3 regions of the Aeromonas enterica genome follow, and region 1 is predicted to be linked to each of the others. Evidence: riboswitches for the same ligand, from Rfam matches in the RefSeq annotation. Region 1 holds a riboswitch; each other region holds the start of a gene.
What was found. A riboswitch is a leader RNA that binds a small molecule or an ion and turns the genes downstream of it on or off. The one in region 1 is predicted to bind cyclic di-GMP.
Positions count from the first base shown of each region.

Region 2: it holds a riboswitch for cyclic di-GMP, as region 1 does, so the genes downstream of both, lafK (lateral flagellar response regulator transcription factor LafK) here and ACW5XD_RS05375 (fimbrial protein) in region 1, are expected to answer to the same signal.
Region 3: it holds a riboswitch for cyclic di-GMP, as region 1 does, so the genes downstream of both, ACW5XD_RS09980 (glycosyl hydrolase family 18 protein) here and ACW5XD_RS05375 (fimbrial protein) in region 1, are expected to answer to the same signal.

Region 1 is NZ_JBSTYL010000003.1:275,014-278,293, reverse strand. Features, by position in the region: gene ACW5XD_RS05380 (collagenase) at 1-629, opposite strand, end outside; gene ACW5XD_RS05375 (fimbrial protein) at 1,138-1,518, opposite strand; cyclic di-GMP riboswitch class I at 1,560-1,646, opposite strand; gene ACW5XD_RS05370 (fimbrial protein) at 2,450-2,992, shown strand; gene ACW5XD_RS05365 (hypothetical protein) at 3,091-3,280, shown strand, end outside.
Region 2 is NZ_JBSTYL010000008.1:45,224-48,503, forward strand. Features, by position in the region: gene lfhA (lateral flagellar biosynthesis protein LfhA) at 1-1,217, shown strand, start outside; cyclic di-GMP riboswitch class I at 1,413-1,500, shown strand; gene lafK (lateral flagellar response regulator transcription factor LafK) at 1,640-3,016, shown strand; gene lfiE (lateral flagellar hook-basal body complex protein LfiE) at 3,028-3,280, shown strand, end outside.
Region 3 is NZ_JBSTYL010000007.1:91,388-94,667, forward strand. Features, by position in the region: gene ACW5XD_RS09975 (hybrid sensor histidine kinase/response regulator) at 1-1,537, shown strand, start outside; cyclic di-GMP riboswitch class I at 1,712-1,799, shown strand; gene ACW5XD_RS09980 (glycosyl hydrolase family 18 protein) at 1,911-3,280, shown strand, end outside.

The DNA of each region.
Region 1 (3,280 bases):
GGCTGCAGGCGGAAGAAGATATGCTCGAGGCGGCCGTCCCGCTCGTTGGGGGTCTCTTCCAGCACGCTCAGTTGTTGCCAGTTTTGCGGTTGATATTGCCAAACCGGCTCGGCGCAGCGGCCCTGTGCATTGAGCTCGCAGCGATCCAGCTCCTGCTCGTTGTGACTCAGGATGATGCGTTCGGCCAGCGGCAGGCGGTCCTGACGCGGGGCGGTCGGGGTGCCCGTCAGCGGTTCCCAGCGACCCTGTTTCAGACCGTAGCCAAAGTCATAGCTGCTGGCCGGGATGGCCTTGCCTACCGGCACCACCTGCTCGCAGCTGAGGTAACGGATCTGCCAGCCCTGCTCGATCCTGAGTTGCGGCTCGCCGCATTGCTGTTCTGCCAGCACGGTCAGATTGGCCTCGCTCCAGTCGAAACGGCGATAGACACGCAGTTGCTGATAGGGGGCATCGCCATTGCGTGCGCTGAGCTCATAGGTCACTTCGGTGACGCGATCAGCCAGCTGACGGCTCGACTCGCCGTTCAACCGGTATTGTTGCCAGTCTGTGGGGGTGTAATTGGCCAGCGCCGAAGTGGCAAGCATGCCCGGCACTGCCAAGAGCAGTAACCTGGTACCCAGATAGTTCATTTTTATCCCTTTGGTTTTATGTCTGCGTGGTTGTCGCGGGCAATGTACTAAGTTCCAAAGGGGTATCAACTCACCAGTCAGGCCATATAAATCATTTATTTAGCTTGGATGATAACAAAGTCAGCCTCATTGGGGGCTGCAGTGATAGCAAGGACTCATCCACCATTTGGGGGGGATATAAGCCTGGGTACATGAGTTTGATGGGTTTTTCACTTGAAGATTTATCCGTGCGTCGGAACTGCGGATGTGAGACACAGGTAGCAAGGAGAGGGCCAGCTGCGATACGGGCCGAAGATAGTAGAGGGATTGGGCCCTGTCACAGGGGGAATGATGGAGCCAAAAGCCAACGAGAAAGGGTGAGACTGGCAAGCACCCATCCGCCAAACAGGGGATCAGGTGCTTGGATTGCCCACCTCTCGTCTCTGGCTATTTGTCTGCTTGTTGCCGATATAGGGCGCAAGCCCCGTGGTTGCAGGCAACTCCGGGCGTGAGCGCAATCTGGATCGTGCTAGAGGTAGCTCACCGTCACGATAGCCGTGTTGCTGCTGCTCTCCGACAGCCTGTAACTCAAGGTGCTGCTGATGGCGTTGAGACTGCCAGCTTGCTGCAGGCTGGCCAAATCCATGATCTGGTGTTGAGTGCCGGAATAACAGGTCACGCTATGGTCAGAAAAATCACACGGTGATTCGTAGATGGTCCCGATAAAGGCCACGCTGCCATCTTGAGCTGATGCTGTCGCGGGCAGTAGCGCTACGCCAAGCAGCACAGCGGTGGCGGCAGAAGAAGCAAAGCGGATGGTACTGTGGTGGAGAAAGCCAGCGGGAGTATTGGAAGTGTTCATGTTTATGTCCTTTTCGTTACAGGTCGTTGTACGAAAAGGGCAACGCAATCAAAGAGAATGGCATACAGGTTATGACATCACTCTTCTCAGATGGCAGCTTCGCTGTCTTAGGTATTTAAACCCTTAGACCGGTGGCTTTGCGTCCCGACCTTTCGACCGGTTTGCCCTTTACTCTATGTTTAGATGATAACCTCCTGCATCGAGAAATCAATCGACAAAAAATTTGAGATATAGCTTACAAATAGCAGCAGTCATTCGTATTCGTATCGAGATACAGTCACGATGTTCTCTTTTAGTTTATTATTAATGATGTGGAATAAATCTTTGGATGGTGAAAATATGGTCAGCGTGGAGGTGCATTTCACATTAATAGATTTGTTATTTTCCCAGCGCATGGAATGGCTACACATTTTACTCATATATGTCATCCGTTATCTATAGACTCCATACGAGCTATAGGAACGGTAGCTGATGGGGAAATGATATCTCCTTCATATCTGATGGTGATTTATTGAAATTCACTCAGGTTGTGTTGGCTAGTGTTGTCATATAAGTGATATATATATTCAATAGTTGGCTACTATTGTTTGTTAATGTTTTTATTTGCGGTAAGTTATTGATTTTAGTGTGTTTATTTTGCAATCTTTAAAAATCAAAATGTATTTGATGTGCATCGTATATATCGCTAATTTATCGAAAAGCAAAAGCTGAACCAAGCTTTCTGTGCACATGAATATGTAGGCATGTCAATGAGCACAGATGCAGGAGATAGGGGGTAGCGGGAACTATCCCTTGGCAACTTTTGCTTTTAACATGCACAGATAAATCTATCTGTGGTCATTTCTCATCGAGTTGTTGGTGAGAGGTCGGCTTACTGGTAGTTGCTGTGTGATAATATTGCGGCATCATCGAAAACCATGACTCCAGCTTGGTTTAGATGATGCCGCATAACAACACGCGTTAATGTAGGTATACACAAATGAAAGTTAATAAAGTTCTGGTTGCCATGGGTGTTGGTTCTGTAATGCTGTGCGGCTCTGCTCTTGCTGCCGGCGGCGCTGGTTCAGGCAAAGTTACTTTTAATGGCGAGATCATCAATGCGCCTTGCTCCGTAGCCTCTGAGTCTGCTGATCAAGTCGTTGAAATGGGCCAGATCAGCACCAAAGAGCTGGTTAACGGTGGGGAGTCCAACTCCAAGCCGTTTAGCATCAAGCTGCTGAACTGCGAAATTACCCCTGAGGAAGATGCCGTCAAAGTGACCTTCAGTGGTTCCAAGGATCCTGTTGACCAGAGCCTGTTGGTTATCGGTGGTGGTCAAGCTGCTGGTGCCGGCATCAAGATGACTGCTCCGGGTGGCGATGCGATTGTATTGGGCGAACCTACAACTGCCTTCAATCTGGTAAATGGCGACAACGAACTGCCCTTCAGTGCCGTGTTGAAAGGCTATGCCGACCAGACTACTAACCCGCTGATTGCCGGTGCTTTCACTGCGGTTACCAACTTTACTCTCTCCTACGAGTAATCGTCTGCCTTAACGTGTGACAAGGGTTGTGGTGGTGAAAACCACTACAACCTCACACATCTTTTTCCTCTCACCGGACCTTGATCATGAAGATGTCAATGATGGTGCCAGTGGTGCTGCAGGTTGTGATGATGGCAAGCCCTGCTAATGCGAATGAACTGACGGATGGTTTGGCTGAATCAGCTTGCACACTCGGTGATCTGGATGAACTGCACAGCATTCCCTGGCAACAGCAACGCCATGGCACACTAAAAATCAGTGGCTGTCAGATTAAAGGACCAGTGAGTG
Region 2 (3,280 bases), on a different contig from region 1:
TCATGTTGATCCTGGGTCTGGTGCCAGGTATGCCCATGCTGGCTTTTCTCAGCTTTGCCGCCGTGCTGGCATGGGCAGGTTGGAGTGTCAGCAAGCGTCGGGTCAATGATCCTGATCTCGATGCAGCCCAGGAGCTGACGCGCCAGATGGTGCAGTCCGAGCCACAGGGACTGGAGTGGCAGGACCTGCCTCCTGTCGATGCGGTCGCCATTGAGCTGGGCTATCGGCTGGTGCCCTTGGCAGAAGCGGACAAGGGAGCCGAACTGCTTGCCCGGGTACGGGGTATTCGCAAAACCCTGTCCGAGCAATATGGCTTCCTGCTGCCCGAGATCCGGGTGCGTGACAACTTGCAGTTGCAACCCGATCAATACCGGATCAAGTTGTCCGGTGTGGCACTTGCGGCTGGTAACGTCGACTGTCAGCGACTGATGGCGATTAGCAGCGGGGAGACATATGGTGCCCTGGATGGTGAGCTGACGCAGGATCCAGCCTATGGCATGAATGCAGTCTGGATCTCGCCGGAGAACAAGGCTAAGGCCTTGAACCTGGGTTATTCCGTAGTCGATTCCGCAACAGTTATCGCCACTCATGCCAGCAAATTGTTGAGAGAGCAGCTTGATTCTCTATTTGGCCATGATGAAGTAGGCAAGTTGGGCCAATATCTGGCTACCCAGTCACCCCGTCTGGCAGAAGAACTTAATCTGGCGCTGACTCAAATGCAGCAACTGAGGGTTTTCCGACAGTTGCTCAAGGAGCAGATCAGCCTCACCGATATTCGAACCATTGCCACCACCTTGCTGGATGCAAGCGAGCTGACCAAGGATCCTGTCTTGCTGGCGTCCGATGTCCGGTGTGCCTTGAAACGCCAGATTATCAGACAGGCGATTGGGTCGCGCGATATTTTAGCCGCGTTTACCTTGGAGGATCGTCTTGAGCAGACGCTGTTGGCTGCAATGACCCAATCCCAGCAACAGGGAAAAATTCAGCTGGACAGCTTCCCGGTTGATCCTCAGCTGCTGGCGCAGTTGCAGCAAAATATGCCATTGGTGAAAGAGCAGTTGCAACAGCAAGGTCATGCTCCGGTATTGGTTGTCATGCCTCAGCTCAGGCCCTTGATGGCAAGATATGCTCGTTCCTTTTCAAAAGGTCTCAAAGTGCTTTCTTATAATGAAATACCAGAAGATCTGAGGGTGGAAGTTATTGGGACTCTGGGCTGAAACTGAACTGCCATGTTGTGAACAGATGGGAAGGTTATATTCCGCATATCTACTTGAATTGTCATTGGAAGCCGCTATGATGTGACGGTTTTTGACGCACAAGATGTTAAAAGCATATAACAAATATAACAATTCACATGTGTCACACAGCTATCACTGGAGAAGTGGAGTTGTCTTGTCCCACTATGGACAGTCGCATGATAAAGGCAAACTGAACTGAAAAGTCAGGACGCAAAGCCTCCGGTCTTATAGCAGCAATGCTAATGATAGCGGGGTTACCAAGGCTATTGTTACTGCCTTGATACCATTCTTTGTATAAATGAGACGCCCGTTAGAGGCGCCATTTTCTGTATGGTGCGTTTTTATTTTTGACACATCAGTTCTGTTGATTGGTTTGTCCACCATCACGGGTTCGGGTTCATATGCTTTCGGATATTTCTATCAAGAAAAACTCAAGATCGATTGGTATTGAGTCAGCACCTCATTTGTTATTGGTTAGACCAGTGTTTTCAAATGGAAATGATATTGAGGGGAGGTTGTTGGCGCAGGGGTACGCTGTTTCCTGTGTTGATTCGATCAATAAGTCTAAATTAATTCTCGCCAATAACTCAGTTGCTCTGGTCTTGCTCGATATGGATCTCATGACCGAGGCTGGTCCTCAATTAGTGCATGAATTCTGCGGTGTCGATTGCATTATTCTGGTTAATGAACAGCAGGCTTATCTTGCGGCAGAAGCCATGCGGGCGGGGGCGATTGACTACATCATCAAACCCTTTGGCTATCAACAAATGCTCGATGCGGTGAAGGGGGCGTTGCGTCTGCGCCAAACCATTCCCAATCTGATCGCTACCTCTACCATGAGCCTGCAGGTACTGCAACTTGCTCGTCGTGCAGCCAAAACGTCTGCCACCATCCTCATTGGTGGTGAGTCGGGAACGGGTAAGGAGCGACTGGCTCGCTATATCCACGACATGTCCAACCGTGCCGGCAAACCTTTTATCGCCATCAACTGCGCTGCAATTCCTGAATCCATGCTCGAATCTATCTTATTTGGCCATAACAAGGGGGCATTCACCGGGGCGACAGGTACACAACCGGGGAAATTTGAGCTGGCACAGGGTGGGACGTTGCTACTTGATGAGATTTCTGAGTTGCCATTGTCGCTGCAGGCCAAGCTGCTGCGTGTTTTGCAAGAGAAGGAAGTCGAGCGGCTCGGCAGTCACCAAACCATCGCACTGGATGTCCGGATTATTGCTGCCAGCAACAAAGATATACGGACGCTTGTTGCCGTGGGCCAGTTTCGGGAAGATCTGTTTTATCGTCTCGACGTGCTTCCCATGAGTTGGCCAGCGCTACGGGAGCGCCCAGATGACATACTGCCATTGGCCGAATATTTCATCGAGCGACATGCTCCTCAGCAAGGCTATCGTCTGAGTGAAAGCGCCCGTCAGCAGCTGTTGGCGTATGGCTGGCCTGGCAATGTCCGGGAGCTGGATAACGTCATGCAGCGTTCATTAATCATGGCTCGCGGATTGCATATTCAAGCAGTCGATTTGATGCTGCCCACTTACACCATTGAATCCGACAATGCGTTACCGGAAGCGTTTTCCGCCCCGGAAGGGCTTAGCGAGACGCGTCGGTATGCCGAATTTCAATTTGTACTAGAGACCCTGCGCCGCTTTCGCGGCCATCGGACCCGCACGGCAGAGGCCCTTGGTATGACGACCCGGGCACTGAGATACAAGCTGGCGGCCATGCGTGAGCAGGGCATAGATATTGAGCAGCAGCTTCAAAACTAAGGGATAACCGAGTGAAGATTGAAATGATGTCATCACAGGTGACGCTCTTGCAGCAGATGCAGGAGATGCAGCGAGTCGCCAACCAAACCCCTTCCATCGAATTAAATGATGCATCGAATGTGTCATTCACCGATGCCATGCGCGATGTCGTCGGGCGAGTCAACGAGCAGCAAAATACCGCCTCAAAACTGATGACCGCTGTCGATGCGGGTCAGAGCGATGACTTGGTGGGGGCCATGGTGGCCAGCCAGAAAGCCGGTCTCA
Region 3 (3,280 bases), on a different contig from region 1:
GAACCGGCGCTACATAGAGCTGTTTCACTACCCGCCCGGCCTCATCCAGATGGGGCGCGCCATCGAGGAGATCATCCGTTACAACGCCGAGCAGGGGCTGTGCGGTCCGGGCGATATCGAGGCCCATGTGGCGCGGCGGGTCGCCTTCATGCTGCGCGGCAGCCCCCACATCTCGGCGCGGGAGAGGCCCGATGGCCGGGTGATCGAGATGCAGGGCAACCCCATGCCGGCGGGCGGCTTCGTGATGACCTTTACTGACATCACCCCGTTTCGCGACGCCGAACGGGTGCTGCGCGAGGCCAACGAACATCTGGAGGCGCGGGTGGCCGAGCGTACCCACGAGCTCTCCGAGCTCAACCGCCAGCTGTTGCTGGTAAACCAGCAGGTGGAGCGAGCCAACCACTCCAAGAGCCGCTTCCTGGCGGCGGTGAGCCACGATCTGACCCAGCCCCTCAATGCGGCCAAGCTGTTTACCTCTTCTCTGCTGGAGATGCTGCCGCCCCGGGATGAGACGGCCCGCATCGCCCGTCACATCGACGATGCGCTGGGGGCGACCGAGGATCTCATCACGGATCTGCTCGACATCTCGCGGTTGGAGGCGGGCAAATTCAAGGCCAAGAAGCTGGATTTCGCCCTGCACGACGTGTTCGACAACCTCAAGGCGGAGTTCGGGGTGCTGGCGCAGGCAGGAGGGGTCCAGTTCTCAGTGGTGGAGAGCAGGCTCGCGGTCTACAGCGACGTGCGCCTGTTGCGGCGGGTGTTGCAAAACTTCCTCACCAATGCGTTTCGCTACAACCCGGGCGGCCGTGTGCTGCTCGGTTGCCGCCGGCTGGGGGACAAGGTGCGCATCGAGGTGTGGGACAACGGCCCCGGCATCCCGGCCGACAAGCAGGAGGCTATTTTCGACGAGTTCTCCCGCCTCGATCACTCCCGCACCGCCAAGGAGCAGGGGTTGGGGCTGGGGCTCGCCATTGCCCGCGGCATCGCTCTGGTGCTGGGCCACAACCTGACACTGCGCAGTTGGCCGGGGGCGGGATCCGTGTTTGCCATCACCCTCAACCTGGCGACCCGTCCTGTTGCAACGACGCAGGTGGCGGCTCCCGCACTGCGGGACAGCCAGCTGGAGGGGATCCGGGTGCTCTGCATCGACAACGAGAGCGACATTCTCATCGCCATGCACTCCCTGCTGGGGCGCTGGGGTTGCGAGGTCGTCTGTGCCCAGAGCCTGGTTCAGGCGGAGGATCTCATCGCTGGTGGCTTCCTGCCGCAGCTGGTGCTCTCCGATTACCACCTGGATGACGGCAAGACAGGCTTGCAGGCACTGCACATGCTGCGCCTCGCCCATGGCAACGACATCGGCGGCATCATCATCAGTGCGGATCGCAAGAGCGAGTTGCAGGCGCAGATCCGCGAGCACGGCTACGGCTACATCAGCAAGCCGGTCAAACCGCTCAAGTTACGAGCATTGATGAACAGCGTATTACGGCCAGCCAAACTTGATGATGATCACGAAACAAGTAATTCGTCTGATTTTTAATCTCGTCTCCTCAGACGGCAAGATCAGCACTTTCTGACGAGATAAGGTGCTTTTTCTTCTCGTTTGAGGCTTGTTTTCGGTAAAAAGCGGCTTGTTAATAGCCGATCCCGGGTTTGCCCTTCCTCCTTGCCCTCCCTTATAGTCAGGTCGCGATTATTTTTGTCGCAAATCAAGTTGTGCAAAAGGCAAACCGGACGAAAGTCCGGGACGCAAAGCTTCCGGTCTAAGGGTCAGCAGTACCTAAGACAGCGGGGCCACCACAGGTTGTTTCGTCCATGGGCCAAGCCATGGCGCGATGTTGTCTGCGTTACCTGTCAGGTTGGCGTTGCCTTTTTCGTTATTTATTCCAAGAACGAAATAAGGATATTCAACTATGTTAAGTCCAAAACCCTCCGTACTGGCGTTGTTGGTCGGGGGTCTGTGTGCCTCCTCCGCCTTCGCTGCCGCTCCCGGCAAACCCACCATAGGCTGGGGCGAAACCAAGTTCGCCATCGTCGAAGTGGATCAAGCCGCCACCGCCTACAACAAGCTGGTCAAGGTACACGCCGATGGCGCACCGGTCAGCGTGAGCTGGAACCTCTGGTCCGGGGATGTCGGCCAGACCGCCAAGGTGCTGCTCGATGGCAAGGAGGTGTGGTCAGGCGCAGCCTCCGCAGCCGGCACTGCCAACTTCAAGGTGACCAAGGGGGGCCGCTACCAGATGCAGGTGGCCCTGTGCAATGCCGATGGTTGCACCCTCTCGGACAAAAAAGAGATCCTGGTGGCCGACACCGACGGCAGCCACCTGGTGCCGCTCAAGGCGCCGCTGCAGGAGAACAACAAGCCTTACGCCAACAAGTCCGGCAAGGTGGTGGGGGCCTACTATGTGGAGTGGGGCGTCTATGGTCGCAAGTTCACCGTGGACAAGGTCCCGGCCCAGAACCTGACCCACATCCTCTACGGTTTTACTCCCATCTGCGGGGGCAACGGCATCAACGACAGCCTCAAAGAGATCTCCGGCAGTTTCGAGGCGCTGCAACGCTCCTGTGCCGGGCGTGAAGACTTCAAGGTCTCCATCCACGATCCCTGGGCCGCCATCCAGATGGGGCAGGGCAATCTCACCGCCTATGACGAGCCCTACAAGGGCAACTTCGGCAACCTGATGGCGCTCAAGAAGGCCTATCCGGACCTGAAAATTCTCCCCTCCATCGGTGGCTGGACCCTCTCGGACCCCTTCTTCTTCTTCGGTGACAAGGCCAAGCGTGACACCTTCGTCGCCTCGGTGAAGGAGTACCTGCAGACCTGGAAATTCTTCGACGGGGTGGATATCGACTGGGAATTCCCGGGCGGCCTGGGGGCCAACCCCAACCTGGGCAGCGCCTCCGATGGCGAGACTTATGTGCTGCTGATGAAGGAGTTGCGCGCCATGCTCGACGAGCTGAGCGCAGAGACGGGCCGCACTTACGAACTCACCTCCGCCATCAGCGCCGGCGGTGACAAGATTGCCAAGGTGGACTATCGCGCCGCCCAGCAATACATGAATCACATCTTCCTGATGAGCTACGACTTCAACGGCGCCTGGACCAATACCGGGTTGGGCCACCAGACCGCGCTCTACGAGTCGAGCTGGGATCCGAACACCAAGTACACCACCGACAAGGGGGTCAAGGCGCTGCTGGGCCAGGGCGTGGATCCAGGCAAAGTCGTGGTGGGCGCGGCCATGTATGGCCGTGGCTGGACCGGCGTCAGCGGGTATCAGGGCAA